Regions from separate parts of the Streptomyces sp. NPDC014734 genome, predicted to be linked through region 1. Evidence: predicted binding sites of a transcription regulator. Region 1 holds the regulator's gene; the other holds the start of a gene.
The links. The regulator HrcA, encoded in region 1, represses chaperone genes, less so after heat shock. The targets are predictions, from matches to a motif close to TTNGCACTCNGNNNNNCNGAGTGCNAA.
Positions count from the first base shown of each region.

Region 2: the regulator HrcA is predicted to act here: its motif matches at 2,218-2,244, upstream of groES (co-chaperone GroES).

Region 1 is NZ_JBIBYN010000007.1:99,669-107,127, reverse strand. It holds gene hemW (radical SAM family heme chaperone HemW) at 1-743, shown strand, start outside; gene ACF1CT_RS14025 (DUF3097 domain-containing protein) at 854-1,675, opposite strand; gene ACF1CT_RS14020 (MBL fold metallo-hydrolase) at 1,820-2,542, opposite strand; gene hrcA (heat-inducible transcriptional repressor HrcA) at 2,752-3,768, shown strand; gene dnaJ (molecular chaperone DnaJ) at 3,769-4,908, shown strand; gene ACF1CT_RS14005 (nitronate monooxygenase) at 5,032-6,108, shown strand; gene ACF1CT_RS14000 (16S rRNA (uracil(1498)-N(3))-methyltransferase) at 6,105-6,851, shown strand; gene ACF1CT_RS13995 (hypothetical protein) at 6,978-7,459, shown strand, end outside.
Region 2 is NZ_JBIBYN010000006.1:202,493-209,951, forward strand. It holds gene ACF1CT_RS13025 (methyltransferase domain-containing protein) at 1-430, opposite strand, end outside; gene ACF1CT_RS13030 (polysaccharide deacetylase family protein) at 562-1,530, shown strand; gene ACF1CT_RS13035 (hypothetical protein) at 1,527-1,871, shown strand; gene groES (co-chaperone GroES) at 2,397-2,705, shown strand; gene groL (chaperonin GroEL) at 2,805-4,430, shown strand; gene ACF1CT_RS13050 (hydroxyacid dehydrogenase) at 4,563-5,591, opposite strand; gene ACF1CT_RS13055 (carbohydrate ABC transporter permease) at 5,639-6,493, opposite strand; gene ACF1CT_RS13060 (carbohydrate ABC transporter permease) at 6,490-7,383, opposite strand; gene ACF1CT_RS13065 (ABC transporter substrate-binding protein) at 7,383-7,459, opposite strand, start outside.

The DNA.
Region 1 (7,459 bases):
TGCTGAAGGTCCTGGACCGCACGCACACCCCCGGGCGCCCCGAGGAGTGCGTCGCCGAGGCCCGCGAGGCGGGCTTCGAGCACGTCAATCTCGACCTGATCTACGGCACGCCCGGCGAGTCCGACGACGACTGGCGGGCCTCGCTGGACGCGGCGATCGGGGCGGGCCCGGACCATGTGTCGGCGTACGCGCTGATCGTCGAGGAGGGCACCGGACTGGCTCGGCGCATCCGGCGCGGCGAGGTCCCGATGACCGACGACGACGCCCACGCCGACCGGTACCTGATCGCGGAGGAGGCGATGACCGCGGCGGGCTTCTCCTGGTACGAGGTGTCGAACTGGGCCCGCACGCCCGAGGGCCGCTGCCTGCACAACGAGCTGTACTGGCGCGGTGCCGACTGGTGGGGGGCCGGACCCGGGGCGCACAGCCACGTCGGCGGGGTGCGCTGGTGGAACGTGAAGCACCCCGGGGCGTACGCGCAGGCGCTGGCCGAGGGGCGGTCGCCGGGGGCCGGGCGCGAGATCCTCTCCGCCGAGGACCGGCGGGTCGAGCGGATCCTGCTGGAGCTGCGGCTCGTGGACGGCTGCCCGCTGTCGCTGCTGAAGCCGGACGGGCTGGTCGCGGCGGGACGCGCGGTCGGGGAAGGGCTGCTGCGGCCCGAACCGTACGAGCGGGGCCGGGCGGTGCTCACCCTGCGCGGGCGGCTGCTGGCGGACGCGGTGGTGCGGGACCTGGTGGACTGAGACTGGACGCGCCGGACGGGACGGGACGGGGCGGGCGGAGGGCCGCGCGGGCGGGACGGGGGCGCGGACCGCGTATCGGCACCGCCCACCGCCCCCGGAAACGCCCCGCGCTACCCCTCCGGTGCCGTCACGAAGTCGATCAGGTGTTCCACGGAGCCCAGCAGGGACGGCTCCAGATCCCGGTAGGAGCGCACCGAGGACAGAATGCGCTGCCAGGCCGCGCCGGTGTTCTCCTCCCAGCCCAGCGCCCGGCACACCCCGGTCTTCCAGTCCTGGCCGCGCGGCACCGCCGGCCAGCCGCCGATGCCCACGGACGACGGCTTCACCGCCTCCCACACGTCGATGTAGGGATGGCCGACCACCAGCACGTTCGCGTCGGAGACCTGTTCCGCGATCCGGGACTCCTTGGAACCGGGGACCAGGTGGTCCACCAGGACGCCCAGCCTGGCGTCCGGGCCCGGGGAGAAGGCGCGCACGACGGCCGGGAGGTCGTCGACGCCCTCCAGGTACTCCACGACCACGCCCTCGATCCGCAGGTCGTCGCCCCAGACCCGCTCGACCAGCTCCGCGTCGTGCCGGCCCTCCACATAGATCCGGCCCGCCCGCGCCACCCGGGCACGCGCCCCGGGGACCGCGACCGATCCGGACGCCGTGCGCGCGGCACGTGCCGGGGCCGCCGCCGTCGGGCGCACCAGGGTGACCACCCTGCCCTCCAGCAGGAAGCCGCGCGGCGTCATCGGGAACACCCGGTGCTTGCCGAAGCGGTCCTCCAGGGTCACCGTCGGGCCCTCGGCCGTCTTCTCACAACGGATCACCGCACCGCAGAACCCGGTGGCGACCTCCTCCACGACCAGATCGGCTTCCGCGGGGACCTCGGGAACGGGGGCGGACCTCTTCCACGGCGGGGTCAGGTCCGGCTGGTAGCTGCGCATCGCACGACGATAGGACGGGAAGGGGGCACGACACGCCGGAGGGCCCGTCTCCCGTTCCCCCGGCCGGTGGTGGAACGCGGGGAACGTCGGGCGCGGCCGTCGTGGAACGGGGAAGGCCACGCGGCCGTCGTGGAACGCGGGGCGTCAGGCGCGGCCGTGCGGGGCGGCCAGCCAATCGCGCTGGGCCCGCACGAACGCCGCGTCCACCACCGCTCCGTGCCCCGGCACGTACAAGGCGTCCTCGCCGCCGAGCGCCAGCAGCCGGTCCAGCGCGTCCGGCCAGCGCGACAGGGCAGCGTCCCGGCCCGCCTGCGGTTCGCCGGACTCCTCGACCAGGTCGCCGCAGAAAACCACCGCCGGGGAGCCGGGCACGACGGCCACCAGGTCGTGGCCGCTGTGCGCGGGGCCCAGGCTCGCGAGCAGCACCCGGCGGCCGCCGCCCAGATCGAGCGTCAGCGCGTCGGCCACCTCGTGGTGCGGCGCCACCAGAGCCTCGACGGCCGCCGCCGCGTCCTGCTCGGACACCCCGTGACGTACCGCGGAGGAACGGATCGCGTCCGCACCGTGCCTCATCAGCGCGGCCATCCCGGCAGCTCCGTACACCTCGGCGCCGGGGAACGCGGCGGTGCCCAGTACGTGATCGAAATGCGGGTGGCTGAGTGCGACATGCGTCACGTCCCGGCCGAGCAGGGTCCGCGCCATGTCCCGGATCTCCGCACCCTCGCGGAGCGTCGATCCGGTGTCGCAGAGCAGCACTCCGTCGGCCCCGGCCACCAGCGCGACCGTCGCGTCCCACCCGGGAAGACGACGCCGGCCCACACCGTGACCGAGTCGCTCCCAGCCGAACTCTTCCCAAGACACGTCCATACCGGGACGCTACCGGCAGAGGCCCGCACGGTCTCACGAAGGTCCGGCCGGTTGCTCTTGCTAGGTCCCCACTCGACCGCCGTACACTGGCCGGGGGATTGCTGGCACTCGCGCCGACAGAGTGCCAGGGGGATTCCCGGGAAAGAAACGGGCGGGGCCCACGCACGGCCCGAGAACCACCGCTGAACGACTACTTGGAGGTGCGCGCGATGCTCAGCGAACGCAGACTCGAAGTGCTGCGCGCCATCGTCCAGGACTACGTCGGCACCGAGGAACCCGTCGGCTCCAAGGCGCTGACCGAGCGGCACAAGCTGGGGGTGTCCCCGGCCACCGTGCGCAACGACATGGCGGTGCTGGAGGACGAGGGCTTCATCGCCCAGCCCCACACCAGCGCGGGCCGCATCCCGACGGACAAGGGATACCGGCTCTTCGTCGACCGGCTCGCGGGCGTCAAGCCGCTCTCGTCGCCGGAACGTCGCGCCATTCACAATTTCCTCGACGGCGCGGTCGACCTCGACGACGTCGTGGGCCGCACCGTCCGGCTGCTCGCGCAGCTGACCCGGCAGGTCGCCATCGTGCAGTACCCCTCGCTGACCCGGTCGACGGTGCGGCACGTGGAACTGCTGTCGCTGGCACCCGCCCGGCTGATGCTCGTGCTGATCACGGACACCGGCCGGGTCGAGCAGCGCATGGTCGACTGCCCCGCGCCGTTCGGCGAGACCTCCCTCGCAGATCTGCGGGCCCGGCTCAACAGCCGGGTCGTCGGACGCCGTTTCACGGACGTCCCGCAGCTCGTGCAGGACCTGCCGGAATCCTTCGAGAGCGAGGACCGGGGAACCGTGTCCACCGTGCTCTCCACCCTGCTCGAAACCCTCGTCGAGGAGACGGAGGAGCGGCTGATGATCGGCGGCACCTCCAACCTCACCCGCTTCGGGCACGACTTCCCGGTGATGATCCGGCCGGTGCTGGAGGCACTGGAGGAACAGGTCGTGCTGCTGAAGCTGCTCGGCGAGGCCAAGGACTCGGGCATGACCGTACGCATCGGGCACGAGAACGCCCACGAAGGACTGAACTCCACGTCCGTCGTCGCGGTCGGCTACGGTTCGGGCGACGAAGCAGTCGCCAAACTCGGCGTGGTCGGACCGACCCGCATGGACTACCCCGGAACGATGGGAGCGGTACGCGCAGTGGCACGTTACGTCGGACAGATCCTGGCGGAGTCGTAAGTGGCCACGGACTACTACGCCGTACTCGGCGTACGCCGCGACGCGTCCCAGGACGAGATCAAGAAGGCATTCCGGAGGCTCGCCCGCGAGCTGCACCCGGATGTGAATCCCGATCCGAAGACCCAGGAGCGGTTCAAGGAGATCAACGCCGCCTACGAGGTGTTGTCGGACCCGCAGAAGAAGCAGGTCTACGACCTCGGCGGCGACCCGCTGTCCGCCTCCGGCGGCGGCGCCGGCGCGGGCGGCTTCGGACAGGGCGGCTTCGGCAACTTCTCCGACATCATGGACGCGTTCTTCGGCACGTCGTCGCAGCGCGGGCCCCGCTCGCGCACCCGGCGCGGCCAGGACGCCATGATCCGGCTGGAGATCGACCTCGCCGAGGCCGCGTTCGGCACCACCAAGGAAATCCAGGTCGACACGGCCGTCGTCTGCACCACGTGCAGCGGCGAGGGCGCCGCCCCCGGCACCTCCGCCCAGACCTGTGACATGTGCCGCGGTCGCGGCGAGGTCTCGCAGGTCACCCGGTCCTTCCTCGGACAGGTCATGACCTCGCGGCCCTGCCCGCAGTGTCAGGGCTTCGGCACGATCGTGCCGACCCCGTGCCCGGAGTGCGCCGGGGACGGCCGCATCAGGTCGCGGCGGACACTCACCGTGAAGATCCCCGCCGGTGTCGACAACGGCACCCGCATCCAGCTCGCGGGCGAGGGAGAGGTCGGCCCCGGCGGCGGCCCGGCCGGCGACCTGTACGTGGAGATCCACGAGCTGGCGCACCCGGTGTTCCAGCGCCGCGGCGACGACCTGCACTGCACCGTCACCATCCCGATGACGGCGGGCGCCCTCGGCACCAAGGTGCCGCTGGAGACGCTCGACGGTCTGGAGGAGGTCGACATCCGGCCCGGCACCCAGTCCGGCCAGTCGGTCCCGCTGCACGGCCGCGGCATCACGCATCTGCGGGGCGGCGGTCGCGGCGACCTGGTGGTGCACGTCGAGGTGATGACCCCGACGAAGCTCGACCCGGAACAGGAACGACTCCTGCGGGACCTGGCGAAGGCGCGCGGTGAGGAACGGCCCACCGGCCAGTTCCAGCCCGGCCAGCAGGGGCTGTTCTCCCGGCTGAAGGACGCCTTCAACGGGCGCTGACGCCGTGCGGACATCCTCCGCGATCGTGGGACGGGCCCGCTCGACGGGCCCGTCCGTCGTCCGGGGCGCAGCGGGCCGCAGGCCGCGCACGACGCACCGCGCCGAACGTGACACGATGCGGTCATGTCCTCCGTGTTGACCGATCTCTGCCGGTATCCGATCGTGCAGGCCCCGATGGCGGGCGGCGCGTCCGGCCCGCAGCTCGCCGCCGCCGTCTCCGAGGCGGGCGGACTGGGGTTCCTCGCCGCCGGGTACAAGACGGCGGACGGCATGTACCACGAGATCAAGCAGTTGCGCGCGCTGACCGGCCGGCCCTTCGGCGTCAACCTCTTCATGCCGCAGCCCGCCCTCGCCGACCCCAGCGCCGTCGAGGTGTACCGGCACCAGCTCGCCGGTGAGGGCGCCTGGTACGAGACCCCGCTCGGCGACCCGGACGACGGAGGCGTCGACGACGGCTACGAGGCCAAGCTCGCCGTCCTGCTGGACGACCCCGTCCCGGCCGTCTCCTTCACCTTCGGCTGCCCGGCCCGCGACACCCTCGACGCGCTCGCCGCTGTCGGCACGTACACCGTCGTGACGGTGACCACGCCCGAGGAGGCGCAGGCGGCGCAGTGGGCGGGCGCCGACGCGGTCTGCGTGCAGGGGGTGGAGGCGGGGGGCCACCAGTCCACCCACCGCGACGACCCACTGACCGACGGCACCGGCATCGGGCTGCTCTCCCTGGTCGCGCAGGTCCGCGAGACCGTGGAGCTGCCGATCGTCGCCACCGGCGGACTCATGCGCGGCGCCCAGATCGCCGCGGTGCTCGCCGCGGGCGCGGCGGCGGCACAACTGGGCACGGCGTTCCTGGTCTGCCCCGAGTCCGGCGCGAACCCGCTGCACAAGCAGGCACTGACCAACCCGCTCTTCGCGGGGACCACCCTGACCCGGGCGTTCTCCGGGCGCCCCGCCCGCGGCCTGGTCAACCGCTTCATCCGCGAGCACGGCCCGTACGCCCCCGCCGCCTATCCGCAGGTCCACTACCTGACCGCCGGTCTGCGCAAGGCCGCGGCCAAGGCCGGGGACGCCCAGGGCATGGCCCTGTGGGCCGGGCAGGGACACCGGATGGCACGCGAGCTGCCCGCCGGCCGGCTGGTCGGGCTGCTCGTCGAGGAACTGGACGCCGCGCGGGCGGCCATGAGCACGGGGAGCGCCCAGTGACCGCACCGGTCTTCGTCGTCGAACGGGTCCCCGAGGGGCCCGAGTTCGTGCTGGAGGGGCCCGAGGGACGGCACGCCGTCGCGGTGAAGCGGCTGCGCCCCGGCGAGGACGTGGTGCTGACGGACGGTCACGGCAGGTGGACGGAAGGGGTCGTCGCCGCGGCCGAGGGCAAGGACCGGCTGCACGTCACCGATCTGGTGGCCGTCCACGAGGAGGCGGCGCCCGCGCCCCGGATCACCGTCGTCCAGGCCCTGCCCAAGGGCGACCGCGGCGAGGTCGCCGTCGAGACGATGACCGAGACCGGAGTCGACGCGATCGTGCCCTGGCAGGCGTCGCGCTGCGTCACCCAGTGGCGGGGCGACCGCGGCCTCAAGTCCCTCGCGAAGTGGCGGGCCACCGCCCGGGAGGCGGGCAAGCAGTCGCGCCGGGTGCGCTTCCCCGAGGTCGCGGACGCGCTGACGACCAAACAGGTCGCCGCGCTCCTGACCACGGCCGACTTCGCCGCCGTCCTGCACGAGGACCGGGAGCACGACAGCGAGCCGCTGGCCACCGTCCAACTCCCCGCCCAGGGCGAGATCGTGCTGGTCGTGGGCCCCGAGGGCGGGGTGTCGCCGGACGAGCTGGCGGCCTTCGCCGGGGCGGGCGCCCGGATCTGCAGGCTCGGCACGAGCGTGCTGCGCACCTCGACGGCCGGGACGGCGGCGACGGCCCTGCTGATGGGGCGCACCGGCCGCTGGGCGTGAGCGCCCTCCCGCGCACCGGTGTCACCCCCCGTGTGGCCGCACGCCGTCCGCGGCGCCTACCGTTCGGTGGGCGAACGGTGGGAAGCTGCCCGTATGGGGACATCAAGGGCATGGAGCCCGCGTGGAATGCGTCGTTTTCTGGCCGCGTCCGGGCTCGCGGTCGCGGCGGTCGCGGGCGCCGTCGCCTGTGACCCGGCAGGCGGACTGAACTCCGCCTCCATCGCCGTGACCACCGACCGGACCGGCACCAGCGCCCTCCAGCGCAACGGCGTCGACGTGCGCTGGCTGAACTGCTCGGCCGGTGTCGACGGGGCCGTCGCGGTGAACGCCTCGCCCGCCGCCTCCGTACCCCGGACCGGACACGTCGACTGCACCGGGCGGACCGGGAACGGCATGGACGTCACGATCAGCGGCACGGTGACCCAGGCGCTCGACGGGCGGTGCGTGCGGGGCGACCTGACCGCGAAGGCGGGCGGCAGGGCCGTGTTCCGGACGGACGTGCTCGGCGACTGCGACGCCGGGCCGACGTTCGGCGCGGTGTACCCGCTCCGGGACGACGACCGGGAGGGCGCCCGGCCCGCGGTCACCGTGACGGTCACGGTGCCCGG
Region 2 (7,459 bases), on a different contig from region 1:
CGCCCGCCGCCACGAGCCTGCGCGCCCGATGGGCGGCCACCGACGTCCGGGTCGCCTGCTCGACGCCGTTCGGCGTGAAGAACATCCGGTACGCGTCCTCGGCGCCGAACTTCGCCACCGCGCGCTGCCGCAGCCGTGCCTGCCCCAGCGCCGCCGACACCAGGGCGGCCGGGTGGGTGCGGCGCAGCCGGGTGGCGACGGCCAGCTCCTGGGCGGGGTCGTACGACCGCAGCTCCTCCAGCAGCGCCGATCCCTCGGGGGTGCGCAGGGCCAGGAAGGCGGCGAGCGGGCCGTCCGGTCCGTGGGAGGCGTCCGGTCCGGAGGGGGCGTCCGGTCCGGACGGATCGTTCGGCGCGGACGGGTGATGCGGTTCGGACGGGCCGTGCGGTTCGGACGGGCCGTGCGGGGCGAAAGCGTTCACCCGCCCCATTGTGAGCCAGCCGGGACGGTGGGCCAGTCGGGTTGACCGGGCCGGCCTGCGGTGGTGTCGGGCCGGTCCACCCCCCTCGCGCTGGCAGTATGCGACGCCCTGCCATTTATGCGACAAAAGGAAAATTAGCCATGATGAGGTGCGAATCGAGGGCGCGTCCTTCCGGCGGCAGGCGGGGTGCCCGCGCGATCCTGGCAGGGCTTCTGGTCGCCGCCGTCGGTTCGGGCTGCGCCTCGGAGACCGGGAAACGGCCGGACACCGGCCCCGGCCACGCGGCCCCGCCCCCGGCCGCCGGGCAGCCGAACGGGCAGCCCGGGGCACGGCCCGGCGCCCGCGCGCGCAGGCCGGCCGACGCGCCCGCGCGCGAGAACGCTCAACTCGCCCCCGCCGTCCGGACGGCGCTCGCGAAGAAATGGGGGCTGGTCCGCACCCCGCTGGTCGCGCCCCCGCCCCCCGCCGTCAAACCGCGTCTCACCACCCGCGCGGGGTTCGAGGTCGAGGGCGGAGACGACGGCCTGCCGCCGGTCTTCACCACCGTTCCGACCAAGGACCGGGTGGTCTTCCTGACCATGGACGATGGTGCCGAGAAGGACCCCGAACTGCTGCGGATGATGGACGAACTTGCCATCCCGTACAGCGCGTTCCTCACCGACCAGGAGGTGGGCGACGATTACGGGTACTTCGGCGAGGCGCAGCGGCTGGGCGTCACCGCCAACAACCACACGCTCCACCACCGCTACCTTCCCGGGCTCTCGTACGACGAGCAGAAGCGCGAGATCTGCGGCCAGCAGGACGTCATCGAGAAACGGCTCGGGAAGCGGCCCGCCCTGTTCCGTCCGCCCTACGGCAACTACAACGGGGACACGCTCCGGATCGCCAGGTCCTGCGGCATCAGGGCCGTGCCGCTCTGGAACGCGGAGGCGTTCCCGGACCACATGGAGTGGCGCGGGGACCAGGCACTGCACCCCGGCGACGTCATCCTCACGCACTTCCGGGGCCGCGGTGAGTGGGGCGTCGGCATGACCGACCTGGTCCGCTCCGTCATGCGGACGATCACGGACCAGGGGTTCGCCGTGGCCCGGCTGGAGGACTACGTATGAGCCGCGCGCACCGGCTGGTCGCCGGGGTACTGGCGGCCGGGGCGCTGCTGACCGCGACCGCCGGGTGCGCGCAGTCGGTCGACCCGATCGAACGGCTGGGCCGCAAGGCCGCCCGGAACATCACCCATCCGCGGCCGGAACCCGCCGCGGGCCCGCCCGCGGACCCGCGGGGGGTTCCGGGCGGCGGTCGAGGGGCACCGGGACCGCGGACCTCCGCCACCTGCCATCAGCCGCCCGCCTCCCGGCACTCCCGGCTGTCCCCACCACTCGGACACGGGAGGCCGGACCGGCCGGGGTCGTACGAGGGGGCGGGTATCGGCTCGGGGTGCGCGCGACGGTAGTCGCCGTGCGAGGCCGGCACGGTCGTGAGGCACGGCACGAGCGCCGCCGCGCCCTGTGAGGAGGGCGGAGGCGGGTCGGGGTGGGCTTTCGGGCATGCGCCCCACGGTCGTACGGAACGGGACGGCCCGTCTCCGCGTTGTCCCTCATGGTGCTCGGATCGTCGCCTCGCCCATGCCCCACCGGATCCGCCGTCCGTCCGGAACCGTCGTTTGCCCGGAACCGTCCCCGCCGGGACCGTCGTCCGCCCGGCACCGTCGTCCGCCCGGCACCGTCCCCGCCGGAACCGATGTCCGCCCGGAACCGTCGTCCGGGACGGGGAGCGTCCGGGCGCCACGACTGGCTGAATTGGCACTCCGCTTGACCGAGTGCTAATCGCGGTCATAGTCTCGGTTCTGGCACTCACCCCTGGAGAGTGCCAGCAGTACTGTGCGACTGGCAGGTCCGGCACCCGCGACGACGGATCCACCTGGTCGCCACCCACAGACTCTTAACCCCGTGAGATCTCCGAAGGGGGAGACCGGATCGTGTCGACCGCCAGCTCCAAGGTTGCGATCAAGCCGCTCGAGGACCGCATTGTGGTCCAGCCGCTCGACGCCGAGCAGACCACGGCCTCCGGCCTGGTCATTCCGGACACCGCCAAGGAGAAGCCCCAGGAGGGCGTCGTCCTGGCCGTGGGCCCGGGCCGCTTCGAGAACGGCGAGCGCCTTCCGCTCGACGTCAAGACCGGCGACGTCGTGCTGTACAGCAAGTACGGCGGCACCGAGGTGAAGTACAACGGCGAGGAGTACCTCGTCCTCTCGGCTCGCGACGTTCTCGCGATCATCGAGAAGTAATTCACCCACGTTTTTCCGTTCTGCGCCCCTGGCCCCGTGCGTCATGATCAGCCGGGCGGTCGGGGGCGCAGTTCGTTTCGAGAGGAAAGCTCAGCTCCCATGGCGAAGATCCTGAAGTTCGACGAGGACGCCCGTCGCGCCCTTGAGCGCGGCGTCAACAAGCTTGCCGACACGGTCAAGGTGACGATCGGCCCCAAGGGCCGCAACGTCGTCATCGACAAGAAGTTCGGCGCCCCCACCATCACCAACGACGGTGTCACCATCGCGCGCGAGGTCGAGATCGAGGACCCGTACGAGAACCTCGGTGCCCAGCTGGTGAAGGAGGTCGCCACCAAGACCAACGACATCGCGGGTGACGGTACGACCACCGCCACCGTGCTGGCCCAGGCGCTCGTCCGCGAGGGTCTGCGCAACGTCGCCGCGGGTGCCTCCCCGGCCGCCCTGAAGAAGGGCATCGACGCCGCGGTCAAGGCAGTGTCCGAGGACCTCCTCGCGACCGCCCGCCCGATCGACGACAAGTCCGACATCGCCGCCGTGGCCGCGCTCTCCGCGCAGGACCCGCAGGTCGGCGAGCTCATCGCGGACGCGATGGACAAGGTCGGCAAGGACGGTGTCATCACCGTCGAGGAGTCCAACACCTTCGGTCTGGACCTCGACTTCACCGAGGGCATGGCCTTCGACAAGGGCTACCTGTCCCCGTACATGGTGACCGACCAGGAGCGTATGGAGGCCGTCCTCGACGACCCGTACATCCTGATCCACCAGGGCAAGATCGGCGCGATCCAGGAGCTGCTCCCGCTGCTGGAGAAGGTCATCCAGGCCGGTGGCTCCAAGCCGCTGCTGATCATCGCCGAGGACGTCGAGGGCGAGGCCCTGTCGACCCTGGTCGTCAACAAGATCCGCGGCACCTTCAACGCCGTCGCGGTGAAGGCCCCGGGCTTCGGCGACCGCCGCAAGGCCATGCTCGGTGACATCGCCACCCTCACCGGTGCGACCGTCATCGCCGAGGAGGTCGGCCTCAAGCTCGACCAGGCCGGTCTGGACGTGCTGGGCACCGCCCGCCGTGTGACCGTCACCAAGGACGACACCACGATCGTGGACGGCGGCGGCGAGCCCGGCGACGTCAAGGGCCGGGTCAACCAGATCAAGGCCGAGATCGACGCCACGGACTCCGACTGGGACCGCGAGAAGCTCCAGGAGCGCCTCGCCAAGCTGGCCGGCGGCGTGTGCGTGATCCGCGTCGGTGCCGCCACCGAGGTGGAGCTCAAGGAGAAGAAGCACCGTCTGGAGGACGCCATCTCCGCGACCCGCGCCGCGGTCGAGGAGGGCATCGTCTCCGGTGGTGGCTCCGCCCTGGTCCACGCCGTCAAGGTGCTGGAGGGCGACCTCGGCAAGACCGGCGACGAGGCCACCGGTGTCGCGGTCGTGCGCCGTGCCGCCGTCGAGCCGCTGCGCTGGATCGCCGAGAACGCCGGCCTCGAGGGCTACGTCATCACCTCCAAGGTCGCCGAGCTCGACAAGGGCCAGGGCTTCAACGCCGCGACCGGCGAGTACGGCGACCTGGTGAAGGCCGGCGTCATCGACCCGGTCAAGGTCACCCGCTCCGCGCTGGAGAACGCCGCGTCCATCGCGTCGCTGCTGCTCACGACCGAGACCCTGGTCGTCGAGAAGCCGGCCGAGGAGGAGGCCGACGCCGGTCACGGCGGCCACGGCCACGCGCACTGACGCGTTCTCGCCCAGCCAGTGAGGCCCGGTATCCCGTCGAGGGGTACCGGGCCTCCGGCATGCGCTCCGGTACGTCTGAAGGCCCGCGGCTCCGGCCGCGGGCCTTCAGACGTACCGGACGGGCCGGCGGAATCACGCCGAGTGCGGCAGCACCCCGGCCCGGACCGGGTCGGCGAACGGCTGCCCCTGGACATACCGTTCCAGCTCGTCGAGCGCATGGTCGGCCATCCGGTGCAGCTCGTTGCCCAGTGAACCCGCCACGTGCGGGGTGAGCAGCACGTTCGGCAGCCCGTACAGCGGCGAGTCCGCGGGCGGGACCTCGGGGTCGGTCACGTCCAGCACCGCGTGCAGCCGGCCGGACGTCAGCTCGGGCAGCAGCGCCGCCTCGTCGACAAGGGAACCCCGCGCCGTGTTGATCAGCGTCGTCCCGTCCGCCATGACGGCGAACTGCGCCGCGCCGACGAGGTGGTGCGTCTCCGGGAGCTGCGGGGCGTGCACCGAGACGACCGAGCTGTTCGCGCACAGCTCGTCGAGCGCGGCGAGCCGGACGCCGAGCCGCGCCGCCTCCGGAGCGTCCACGTACGGGTCGTACAGCAGGACGTCCAGGTCGAAGGGGCGCAGCAGTTCGATGACGCGTCGGCCGATGCGCGAGGCGCCGATGATGCCGACGGTCCGGCGGTAGTTGCCGGACGTGTCGAGTTCGGCGAGCCAGTCGTGCTGGGTGCGCAGGGCCCGGTAGCGGTCGGCGGAGTGGAGCACGCGCTTGTTGGCGAGGAGGATCGTGGCGAGCGTGAACTCGGCGACCGGCAGGGCGTTGGCCCCGGCCGTCGAGGTGACGGCGATGCCGCGTTCCCAGCAGACGTCCGTGATGTGGTGCTTCACGGAACCCGCCGCGTGCACCACGGCCCGCAGCCGGGGTGCCGCCGCCAGCACCTCGGCGGTGAGCGGTGTCGCGCCCCAGCAGGTGAACAGGACCTCGGCCTCGGCGAGCGCGGCGGCCACCTCGGGCGAGGGGTCGGTCAGGTCGTGGGCGACGAGGTACGGGTCGGTGCGGGTGAGGGCGGCCAGCCGGGCGCGGTGGTGGTCGGTCAGCAGGCGGTCGGCTATGCCGGGACCCATCGCGAGCAGGGACGTCGGCCGGTTGTCAGTGGCGTGGGGCATGGTGGAACCCGTACTCCTCGGGGCTCGTGGGGGGCTCGTGGGAAGGGTCACTTGACGCTGCCGGCGGTCAGGCCGGCCTTCCAGTGCCGCTGGAGCGAGACGAAGGCGACGATCAGGGGGATCACGGCGAGAAGCGAACCGGTGACGACGAGCGGGTAGAAGCTCGGCTCGCCGTGGGTGTTCGTGTTCCAGGAGTACAGACCGAGGCTCAGCGGGAAGAGCTTGCGGTCCGAGAGCATCACGAGGGGGAGGAAGAAGTTGTTCCAGATCGCGGTGAACTGGAAGAGGAAGACCGTCACGAAGCCCGGCATGATCATGCGCAGCCCGATGGACCAGAAGACGCGCAGCTCGCCGGCCCCGTCGATACGGGCGGCCTCCAGGGCCTCGTTCGGTATGTAGCCGGTGCTGAACACCCGCGCGAGATACACGCCGAACGGGTTGACGAGCACCGGGATCAGCACCGACCAGTAGGTGTTGACCAGGCCGGTCTTGGAGGCCAGCAGGTACATCGGCAGGGCGAGCGCCGTGGTCGGGACGAGCACGCCCATCAGCACCAGGCCGAACAGCTTCTCCTTGCCCCGGAAGTCGTACTTGTCGAAGGCGTATCCCGCGGCGACGCAGATCAGCGAGCAGACGACCGCCCCGACGCCCGCGTACAGGAGGCTGTTGAGGTACCAGCGGAAGTAGACGCCGTCGCCGTAGGAGGCGAGGTTCGACAGGTTCTCGCCGAGGTTGAAGTCCTCGAAGGAGAAGGCGTTGCCCGCGAGCAGACCGCCGGTGTCCTTCGTGGCGGCGGTGACCAGCCAGACGAGGGGGAAGAGCATGTAGACGACGGCGAGCAGGAGGAAGCCGTTGACGGCGGCCTTCGACATCCAGCGGCTGCGGGAGGCGGGGGAGTTCATGCTTTCTTGCCCTTCCGGCCGGTGAAGCGGGTGACGACGAAGGACAGCAGCGCGGCCGTGAGCGCCAGCAGGATGGACGCGGCAGCGGCGAGACCGTAGTCGTTGCGTTCGAAGGCCGCGGTGTACGCGTACATGTTCGGCGTCCAGGTGGAGGAGACGGCGGAACCGGTCCCCTTGTTGAGGATCAGCGGCTCGGTGAAGAGCTGGAGCGAGCCGATGACCGTGAACAGCGCGACCATCACGACCGAGGCGCGGATCAGCGGCACCTTGATGCCGATCGCGATGCGCCAGGCACCCGCCCCGTCGACCGTCGCCGCTTCCAGTACGGAGCGGTCGATGGCCTGCAACGCGGCGTAGAAGATCACCATGTTGTAGCCGAGCCACTCCCACAGCGCGATGTTCACGATGGAGGGGAGGGCGCCCTCGGGGGAGAAGAAGTCGAAGCCGATGCCGCCGGACTCCATGGCGCTGACCACCGGGCTGAGCTGGGGCGTGTACAGGTACACCCAGATCAGCGCGGCGATGATGCCGGGCACGGCGTGCGGCAGGAACAGCGCGAGCTGGAAGAAGCGTCGGGCGCGGGCCAGCGCGGAGTCCAGCAGCAGGGCGAGGGCGAGGGCTCCGACGAGCAGCAGCGGAATGTAGATCAGGCAGTATCCGATGAGTACGCCGAAGCCCTCAAGGAACGCCCGGTCGCCCAGGGCCGCCAGGTAGTTGTCGAGTCCGCTGAAGACGGACTCGGTGCCGCCGAAGCCCAGGCCGGACTGTTTCTCCGTGAACAGGCTGAGCCAGACCGCGTATCCGATCGGCAACACCATGACCAGGGTGAACAGTACGAAGAAGGGCCCCAGCAGGATGGCGGCGGCTCTGTTCGTCCGGGCGCGTTTCATCAGCCTGCGTCCTCGACCTTCAGTCCGCGCTTCTTCAGCTCGGCGACGGTGGCGTCGTGTCCGGCCTTCACCGCGT